2 regions of the Alteribacillus sp. HJP-4 genome follow, and region 2 is predicted to be linked to the other one. Evidence: riboswitches for the same ligand, from Rfam matches in the RefSeq annotation. Region 2 holds a riboswitch; the other holds the start of a gene.

Region 1 (5,263 bases), on a different contig from region 2:
GGCTTTGGCAGAATCAGCTCCGGCACCTGCTGCATTCTAACTATTGATTCCCAGCTCAGCATTATAAGGAAAAAAAGCAGGAAGGAATAAAGGCTCGTCATTTTTTTCATGCCTGTCTCCCTCGTATCTCTTCCAGCCCCTTATGAACCTCCCTGACAAGCTCCATAAAGGCAGGTTCAAATTTCAACTGCTTTTCTCTCGGTTTTTTAAACGAGACGTGATATTGCTTCACTTCGTTTTCTGACTGATCTCCTAAGAGCAGCACACGATCTGATAAGAACACCGCTTCCTGTATGTCGTGTGTGACAAAGATAATCGTTGTTTGATATGTACTTGCAATCTGAAGCAGCTCCATCTGCATTTGTTCCTTTGTCATTGAATCCAGAGAAGCGAAAGGCTCATCCATCAGCAATACACGCGGATTAGAAAATAAAGCACGTGCCAGCGCTGCCCGTGACAGCATGCCACCGGAGCATTCATGCGGATATTTATCCTGATGTCCATTGAGTTCAACAAAAAGAAGCAGCTCCTCTGCCTTTTTTCTATCCTCAGCTGAGGGCCTGCTGCCATTCAGCTCGCCTGGGAGCAGCACATTCTCAAGGAGAGTGCGCCATTCTAATAAAACAGGCTTTTGAAATACATAGGTGACGTCTTCACGTGGAGAGTCAACAGCTTCTCCCTCAAAATGAACGCTTCCCTCGGTTGGTGTCAGCAGGCCTGCAATCATACGGAGCAAAGTTGATTTGCCGATCCCGGTTCTGCCTACCACACTGATGAATTCATACTTTGCCACCTCAAGCTGCAGGCTGTGAAAAATTGATTCGCCGCCAAAATTAAGGCCAACATTCTTTATTTCAATATAAGCTGTCATTAATTAAATCTCCTCTTCTTAGTCACGGTCCGGATCATATAATTCGGTTATCCTTTCAACCGAGGATTCAACGTCGCACCAGTAGACAAATTCACCGAGGTTTGGCCGACCATCATGATGCCAGCCTGGTTCCGGAAGAGACATTTCCCCAATTGAACATATTCTATTAACCCCGCAATCTCCCAGGGTATAAATCAACTGCTGAAGTTTTTGAGGGGGGCAGGAAATACCTGCAGTCTGGACGTACTGGCGAATATCTGAAGTTTTTTCTCTAAGCTCTGAAAGAGTGTCTATTGGAACAACGGTAATCACTCTATTTAAAACAGATAACGGAAACGCAGTCTGCTGCTCCTGATGAATGACCGTCCAGGAGGCCCCTTTTTCGCTGGCTATGACTTCCTTATCCTTATTGAACTCCGCGTCAGTCCGAACACGCCGGATCGCATTCACTTCCTCTGCCGTTAACTCCGAGCTCTTCATTTTATGTTGAAAATTTTCCATTTCATGAGCCAGCAGGCGAGTAAAATCCTTTGGACTAAAATCTCCATCTTTTTCGACATAAAAAACATGAGGGGATAGACAGCCCTGCTGATCAAACCATGAAACATCCTTTGCGGCACGCTGGGCACTCTGCCAGGCAAGGCTGCTGCTGAGTGCTTCCTTCGCCAGTACACCGAAGCTGACCTTATGGCCGTGCGGTACAAAACGCACATGAGCAGGAAGCCTACTGGAAATTTCATTCATCGTCTGGTCTGCTCCATAAGCCGTCACCACCTGGGCGTTGTGGTAGAGGGTATCCTCCAGGCTAACAGTGCCGCCTTTCCACCAAACGACAGCAAGCGCCTTTGCCGCGTCCGGGTCCACTTCTGCGATAGATTTAGCAAATAACGCTGGGAATAATGGCTCCTCCGAGGAAACTTTACCGAGTGCAGCCGATTTTACAAGAAGACTGGAAACAAGACCCCAAAGCGGAAGACCGGGAACATTTCCTGAAAATATATGGGCGATCAGTTCCGCTCCGTACGCTCTTGTTAACCCTCCGGCTCTTCTTGGCCTAAATTCATCAAGTACGAGTGGATTCGTAAAATCTTCCTCGATCATTCGCTGAAGATATGGCTTTCGAAATTTGCGAAAATAGTTCGCTAAAAATAATCGAATCATTTCCTCATCATAGCCAGTGATCACAGGAAGGGTTTCTTCTGCAAATTGACGGAGCTCGTAAGTGGGGTTAAGCCACTTCTGGACAACTTCATCTATAATTTCAACCATCTCAGAGGTGGTGCGCCCGTTGAGATACTCTCTTTGTTGGTGTTTTATTGAGGAAATGATTGTCTGCAGCTGTGATTTTTCTAATTGTGGTACATCGATTTGGACATTCCGTCCATGATTTTCATAGGTAAGACGAGTAAAGGTCACATTCTTTTCCGATAGTCCCGTGAGGAAGGCTCCTGTATAAAGAGATGTCATAAAGAACCATCTTCGCCCAGGCGGGATGACAAAAATTCTTCTAATGCAAGGGAACAGCCTTTGGCTTCCGTACCGGCTGCCCGGCCAAGTAAATGAAAACCGTCTCCCTCTTTTTTACCAATATCTTCGGTCATGATTGCCGCAACCGAGTTAATATTAGCCAAATCATAATGAACGATAATTCCTGCTTCACCTTCTCGTTTTTCTTGAAGAGTTTCCGGGTCCACGATGATCGTTTTCAGCCAATGCGGAGGTCTTTTGAGACCCTTTCTCCCCCCCAGCCGCAGAGTCTGGTCATAAATTTGTGAACTGAGCTCTGTCATCCCGTACATGTTGCCGCAGGCATGCTCAGGAATGGAAAACAGTCTGCTTAATCGTTTTTTCAACTCAAGAGGCTCTATTTCTCTTGAATATCCTTTAGACCCCCCCGTGTCCATAATCCGGCTTCCAGCCGGAAGACGGTAGGAGATGCCATTTTCCACGCATTCATCTAAGTAGGCAATAATTGAAAAGGTAGCTCCCAGGATAAATACAGGCTCATCCTTTTCTTCCGATTTTTTTAAGAGCATGGACAGTCTTTCTTTATCAAAGCCGTCCGCTGAGACAACATATTCACTGTCTTCTGCTCCAAACGTTTCTTTAATCACATGAAGATAATGAGCGAGAGATGAATTCGGCAATTCATTTTCCTCGGGAAAGAGGAGGATCATTTTCATTTTACTGACATCCGGCAGCATTGATTTTTTAAAATGTACCTTCGTGGAGAGATCATAAATTTCAAGGTCGCGCTGACCATTTTTTCCACGTTTGTTTGGATTAGTCGTCCCGCTCGTCATAAATGTCCTCTCGATCTCCTCATCAGCTGAACATAATAACGGCGCTTCCTTAAACGCCTGAATCGGTATGGGAGGAATATCGGTGACGCGCTGAACCGCTGCCGGGCGCACCCTGCGCCTGCGGCAGAATTTCCGGTATGGCTGATTATGGTGATATTGATAAGCAAAAAGCTGTTTCGCTCTCTCAAAAAATTCATCAGACGAAACCGACTCTTCAAGGATTAATGCTTTTATCATTTTCTTCATTTCCTGATAGGCTGAATTCATCCGCCGGATGCCCCCTCTTTATTTCGTCGTTCCCCAATTGAAAAAGACCACTCTCTTAAAAGAAAGTGGCCGCTTCAGATATATTTATCATTTCTGTAACGAATCCACTTCCCTCCGCTGCAGTTACGCAGATCAGGTTCTAAGGGTTTAAAAGTTCTTCCTTTTGTCTCAGCCGGTCCCCCGGCTCCCCTAGTGGAAAATCTATTATGAACATTTCATTTTATCTTAACACGATGAGAAGCATTGTCAATTCAAAAAACCATGCATTGAGCTTGGTTTTGTTTTTTTCCCGTCTCTTTGTCAAAGAATTTATTTATTTGTTTTATCAGCTAGCTTAACCAAAACATGGGAAAGATGCTCCCGTTCCTGTTCATTCGCAGCGTACCTTAAATTGTTTATATATAAACCTCATTTCGAGATTTGACGTGTTATTGTTTAAGATGGCATCGCTTGATCCAGCTCCGGATGCACGTTACGTTTCATATATTTATGAAAGAACCACTCTCCTGCCGTGATAAGAATTGCAGCAACCAGGGCAATTGGAAAAGGAACAGCCGTATCGAGAATGGGGATGGAAACAACCAAAACCATTAATAACGTGAGTACTAAATCAGCGGCTATGGCAACAATATTGTTAGTTAGCTTTAAAATAAATATATCTCCTGCTGCAACATAAGAAATCAGCACCATTAATAGGGCAAGCAGCATGGTGTTGACCCATTGGTTACCGAACCCAGTTAATACGAGTAATAACACAAAACTAATCAACGCTGTTTTCATACCCAGCGTTTTAATGTGTATCATTTTATTCCACCTCCTTGTCCAAAAATTACCACCTCCAGGCATTGACAAAACATTAACTGCTGTATTTACATATTTCCTTCAGAAAACCTTATACTCAAACAATGAAAACAAGCCTGCTGTGAATGACTCACAACAGGCTTGTTTTTCTAAAATTTTAAGCCCACCACATCTCTGCAGGCTGCTCTTCGATATTCACGTCCCTCAGATTTTTCACGGCCTGGCGGAAGCCTTCATCAATCGACATGATCGGATCCTCGTGTTCAATACTGACGACATAATCATATCCGAATGTTCGGAGGGCGCTGATTATATTGGACCATTCCTGCATGCTGTGGCCATAACCGACGGAACGGAAGCTCCATCCGCGGGTCTGTACCTCGCCGTATGGCTGCATGTCCGTCAGTCCATACATATTTACATTCTCCTGGTCGATATACGTATCTTTCGCGTGGAAATGGTGGATTGCATTCGCCCGTCCGAGAATTTTAATCGCGGCTACTGGATCAATACCCTGCCACCATAAATGACTTGGGTCGAGATTTGCGCCAACGGCATCATTTGTCGCTTCGCGCAGCTTCAGCATAGTGTGCGGGGTGTGCACAAGAAAGCCTGCGTGTAGCTCCAGACCTATTTTTACCCCGTGCTCTTCAGCATAAGCTCCCTGTTCCTTCCAATAAGGAATAAGCTTTTCTTCCCACTGCCAATTTAAAATATCACCGTACTCATTCGGCCATGGCGTCACCGGCCAATTCGGGTATTTGGCGTCGTCATGATCTCCCGGTGTACCGGAAAAAGTGTTAACCACCGGAACGTTCATTAACGAAGCCAGCTTAACTGTCTTTCTGAATACCTGATGGCACTCTTCAGCAAAATCCTTGTCTGGAGAGATCGGGTTGCCGTGGCAGCTGAACGCACTGATGGTTAAGCCGCGGCTGTGAACTTTGTCGAGATATGATTTGCGTGCTCCTTCGCTGTCCAGCAGAGCATCAATGTCACAGTGATTATTGCCGGGATAGCC
Region 2 (5,263 bases):
CGAGGAAGGCAGAGCAGGATGGAGCAGATTATATTGGCACCGGTCCAATGTTTGCTACTGCCACCAAAGAAGATGCAGAGGAGCCGATCGGTCCAGCCGGGATCAGCAGAATTCGTGCCCAGGGTTTCACTCTGCCGATTGTCGGTATAGGAGGCATCCATGTTGAGAATGCAGTGCAGGTAATAAAAGCTGGAGCGGACGGAATTTCCGTTATTTCCGCTATAAGCGCAAAAGATAATCCAGAACAGGCAGCCCGAAGGCTTCTTGAAGCTGTTATGAAAGATTGACGCGTGCCGGCATCAAATGATGCTGTTTAAGACTGAGGCTGCTGCAAAAGTAGATTCACCAACAGATATGTAATGATTACTCTTCTACACGCATAAGAGATGGTTGATAAGAGCGGAGCAAGCGAGACGCCTGCGGGAATAGCAACGGCTGAAATTCCCACAGGCAGCGACTAGCTGCCGAGGAAGTTGAAGCGTTGCCCGCGGCAAGCGAGTTTGCGCAGGGAAAATCAACCGCTTAATAAAACCTTTATTATCAATAAACAGTTATTTTATTCTCTTACTTACTTTCTCAGTAGTCTTGTTTAGGGCCTGCTCAAGATCCTCCCAGATATCATCAGGAGATTCAAGGCCAAAAGAAAGCCTCAGCAGGCGGTCACTTATTTTCATTTTCTGCCGCTCCTGCTCCGGTACAACGGCGTGAGTCATGGTCGCGGGATGCTGAATTAATGTTTCAGCATCTCCCAGGCTTACCGCTATTTTAATCATAGACAGTTGATTCATAAAAGCCTGAGCTGTTTGCTTGTTCCCCTTTAATTCAAAGCTGAGCAGCCCCCCTGAATCATCCATCTGTTTTTGTGCAAGTGCATGATAAGAAAAGTCCGGATCTCCTGGATAATAGATTTTTTCTACAGCCTTATGGGTTCTAAGCTTTTCGCTGATAATTTTTGCAGTGCTGCAGTGACGATGCATGCGGAGTGATAGAGTTTTTAAGCCGCGGAGCAGCAGCCAGGCATCGAATGGCCCTAATATACCGCCCATGTCTTTCTGGGCAGAAGAGCGGACTCCGGTTATAAAGTCATTACTGCCACAGGCGAGTCCTGCGATAAGATCTCCGTGCCCACCTATATATTTTGTCGCGCTGTGTATAACCACATCCGCACCAAATTCCAACGGCCTCTGTAAAATAGGGGAGGCAAACGTGTTATCTACTATCAATGTTAATCCTTTGTCTTTGGTAACTGAACTCAGCATCGCCATATCAATAACTCTCATCGTTGGATTTATAGGTGTTTCTACATAAACCGCTTTTGTGTTTGGCTTTATAAACGAACGAATATGAGCCTCGTCATCCATCTCGATCAGGTCAAACTCTACTTGAAAACGATCCTTCAGCATCGTGAGCAGTCCGAAAGTACAGCCATACACTCCTTCTGATATAAGGAGGTGATCACCGCTTTTCACAAGAGAAGCAAGCACAGAAGATATGGCTGCCATTCCAGAGCTGAATGCTATTCCATCCTCCGCTCCTTCAAGATCAGCAATTTTCTCCTCTAATTCTCGCACTGTTGGATTAGCAAGGCGGGAATATATATAGCCTTTTTCATTACCTGCAAATCTTTGTTCTCCCTGCTCGGCACTAGCAAAGGAAAACGTAGAGGTTTGATAAATAGGCGGTACCAGGCTGCCGTGCTCGTTACCCTTTCCCTTACCGTGTATAGCTCTTGTTTCCAATTGCTTTTTATTCATCTGTGTCATCCTCTCGTGCTTTTGTATAAGTTTCCAGTATTAGTATATTAAAACAGCCTGTCTCACGCACGGCTGTGCGGTGAAGGGACAGGATAATAGGATTTGATTTTTTAGAGGCTGCTATTCAGAACTACCCTTTTATTTTTCATTTCTATCATTTTGTGGGAAAATGGCGGTTATTATTAAAATTTCAATTCCCATGGGAAGGGAGAACAAAGACAATGCTCGATCCGACGCTGATAATCATCGTTTACCTTACAGTGCAGCTGTTTGCAAATAAATTAATTTCGACTTCTCATGTTGGCAGATTTAAATGGGTTTCTTTTTCTGGTGGAGTTGCTGTTTCCTATGTTTTCGTTTATGTGCTGCCTTCTCTGCATGAAGAGCAGGAGAAATTCAAAGCATCTGGACTGCTGGCGATGGAGTCAGAATTATATTTGCTGGGGCTCTTTGGTCTGCTTGTATTTTATGCCGTTCATAATGCAGCAGAAAAAGCTTACCAGAAGCATGCTCAGGGTGAAGGAAGCTTCTATTGGATTCAAATAATATTTTTCGGGATGTACAATATGTTTATTTCGTACCATGTTTTCGGGTCTGATATAGAAGGGATAGAGGCGTGGTTTTACGGGTTAGCTGTTGGACTGCACTTTATGGCAATTTCGAATGATTTGTGGAGAGAGGATGCCAAAAGATATGTAGAGCTTGGGAGGTACATTCTTGCTGCAGGGATTTTAAGCGGCTGGCTGCTTGGTGTGTTCGTTTCTATGCCTGACTATGCACTGGGCATTGTTTTTGCCTTTATATCTGGAGCTATGATCTTAAATGTGCTGAAAAAAGAACTGCCTTCTGAACACAATGCACACTTTCGTACGTTTCTTCTCTCATCTATTGGATATACACTAATCACATTTGCATTAAAGTTATTTTTTGAATGGTAAAAAAAAGCCTGCCCTTCATGATGAAAGGCAGGCATTACGCTGCGGCCTGAGGGGATCTTTTAGTTTCAATGAAAAATTGCGGCCTGTATCTGGAAATAAGAACGACAATCACCATCGTTATCAGCATTTCCGGCACAAGATATGAAGCGTTATAAATTGCTGAATACGCAGAGACCGGCATACCATCAGGAGCGTAAGCCCCAAACCAGATAATACCGGAAGCAAAATGATCCAGAAATCTGAGCAAAGTAGCAAATCCTATACCTGTAATCATTAAAGCCAGCGGCAGTCGGTCCTGTCTGCTTTGTTTACCGGCAAATACTCCGGCAAATCCCAGCACGGCGAAAGCAATCGGATATTCTAAAATATATTGAACAGGGTGAACAATCGTTGGACCAAACAACAGCTGAACCATTCCATAAATAAAGCCTGTGAGTACTCCGATTTTCCATCCTCTCCGGAAAGCCATAATGAAGATAGGAACCATGACAAGGGAAATTGAACCTCCCATTGCCCAGAGTGCTGAAAATTTGATATAGCTGAGGATGACTGCCAGTGCAGCCATAATAGCGACTTCTATCATAATGACTAGTCGATTGGATTGCATAAAAATACTCCTTTCATATCCTCAAAGGGGGAAAGGAGACGACTGATTTTTTAAAACACTCTTGTCTGTGTGACAAGAAGCCTGCCGCACCACTTTCCTACGCTGGTCTGAGCCAGTTCAGGTTCTAAGAGTTGAGGCAGCACGCCTCTCTCAGTCTTCCGACACCCCTAGTGGAAATATAATATTTTCTTAAATATAGCACAGCCTTATGAGTTTGAAAAGCAATGGGGAGTAAATATGATGTATACTAAAAAGAAGTTTGGACTCAGGAGGATATTATGGAGGCTTCATCACAAAGTGCAATTATTCGTTATTTAAAAGGAAGCGGCCTTGCCTGCTCCGTCACCTTATTGTTGTTTATTTTTTATACAATCAGTCTTGGCGATATCAATCAATTTTTACTGCTGGCTTTTATATTAACTGTACATACATATGCAGGAGCTGCGGCAGGGGAATTGCTGCTGCAGTTGTTAAAGCCGCTCGAAACCTGGCTTGTTTATCCGCTTCTAGGTGTGTTTATCTTTGGCTCTCTTGGAGCTCTCCACGGTCTTTTTATTATACTTACCTATGATTTAGTCGGATTTTTTATTGGCGTGACGATGGCATCATCGATCTCTTTCTTTTTTAGTCCGCTGATAAAGTCACGGCCGCTTTCTTTTCTGTTTGCAGCTATGGGGCCGTCCTTATTCATCATTATTTTACTATCCAGCTTCTTTGCAAAGGCTCTCGGTCAAAATTAAAGGCTAAACATTTGGCAAAATTATTGTTAGAATAGTATTTTAAGAAATTATTCGCAAATTATCATAATTTCTTTTATAATCAAACTACTACTATAAGCATAGGAATATAGCGGAAAGGAGGAAAAAATCACCAATATGTAAGCGTTATCTATTTTTTTAATCCAATGCAGAAAGGAAGAGGCGCTCATGCCAGCTATTGTTTTAGCGGTTATAGGGATTATAGTATTTGCCCTCGGATACCGGTATTATTCTAAGTTTATCGCTGAACGCATTTATCGCTTAGATCCAAATTTCCGCACACCGGCACATGAATTCCGGGATGGCGTAGACTTTGTACCAACAAATAAATGGGTTCTCTGGGGTCACCATTTTACTTCCGTCGCCGGGGCAGCACCGATTGTAGGGCCTGCTGTTGCCGTCTATTGGGGATGGCTTCCCGCTTTTTTGTGGGTCGTTCTCGGCACGGTCTTTGCTGCGGGGGTTCATGATTTTGGAACACTGGTATTATCAGTCCGTAATAAAGGACAGTCCATCGGTACATTAGCCGAAAGAATTATCGGCCGCCGTGCCAAGCTCTTATTTTTGTTTATCATTCTTATTCTAGTATTAATGGTAAACGCTGTCTTTGCATGGGTTATTTCGAATTTATTTGTTTCATTTCCAGCAAGTGTTCTGCCAGTTTTCATCCAGATACCGCTTGCAATATGGATCGGCTATAAAGTAAACAAAAAAGGCGGCAATATGCTGGTCCCTTCTATAATAGCGCTTGCTGTCATGTATGCAGCAGCGGTAATTGCTGCGAATGTACCTGCTCTGCAGATTGATATTGTCAGCTATTTTGGCGGAGAGGAAGCGGCGGGACCGCTTGGTCTTGGGGCAGTATCCTGGGCATTTATGATATGGATAGCGATTCTTATGATCTATGTATATATCGCATCGATTCTGCCAGTATGGAAGCTTTTGCAGCCACGGGATTACATTAACTCCCACCAGCTGGTTGTAGGTCTTGCCATTTTATATCTAGGGCTGCTGTTCACTTGGCCAGCTCCAGAAATATCAGCACCTGCGACAAGAGGTGTTTCTGATGTCTCATGGTTCCCACTGTTATTTATTACGATTGCATGCGGGGCTATTTCAGGTTTTCACGGACTTGTTTCCTCCGGTACCACTTCAAAACAGCTGAACAAAGAAACGGATGCCAGATTTGTCGGTTATTTTGGGGCA

What was found. A riboswitch is a leader RNA that binds a small molecule or an ion and turns the genes downstream of it on or off. The one in region 2 is predicted to bind thiamine pyrophosphate.
Region 1: linked by a shared signal. The riboswitch ahead of ACE4RR_RS00345 (LuxE/PaaK family acyltransferase) and the one ahead of thiT (energy-coupled thiamine transporter ThiT) in region 2 are both predicted to bind thiamine pyrophosphate.

What each region holds. Positions count from the first base shown of each region.
Region 1 covers NZ_JBHIKY010000001.1:79,906-85,168, forward strand. The annotation lists gene ACE4RR_RS00330 (ABC transporter permease) at 1-110, opposite strand, end outside; gene ACE4RR_RS00335 (ABC transporter ATP-binding protein) at 107-871, opposite strand; gene ACE4RR_RS00340 (acyl-CoA reductase) at 890-2,338, opposite strand; gene ACE4RR_RS00345 (LuxE/PaaK family acyltransferase) at 2,335-3,441, opposite strand; TPP riboswitch at 3,534-3,642, opposite strand; gene ACE4RR_RS00350 (DUF2512 family protein) at 3,877-4,245, opposite strand; gene ACE4RR_RS00355 (sugar phosphate isomerase/epimerase family protein) at 4,400-5,263, opposite strand, start outside.
Region 2 covers NZ_JBHIKY010000007.1:22,219-27,481, reverse strand. The annotation lists gene thiE (thiamine phosphate synthase) at 1-287, shown strand, start outside; gene megL (methionine gamma-lyase) at 552-1,763, opposite strand; gene ACE4RR_RS08115 (hypothetical protein) at 1,976-2,692, shown strand; gene thiT (energy-coupled thiamine transporter ThiT) at 2,727-3,299, opposite strand; TPP riboswitch at 3,377-3,478, opposite strand; gene ACE4RR_RS08105 (hypothetical protein) at 3,578-4,039, shown strand; gene ACE4RR_RS08100 (carbon starvation CstA family protein) at 4,226-5,263, shown strand, end outside.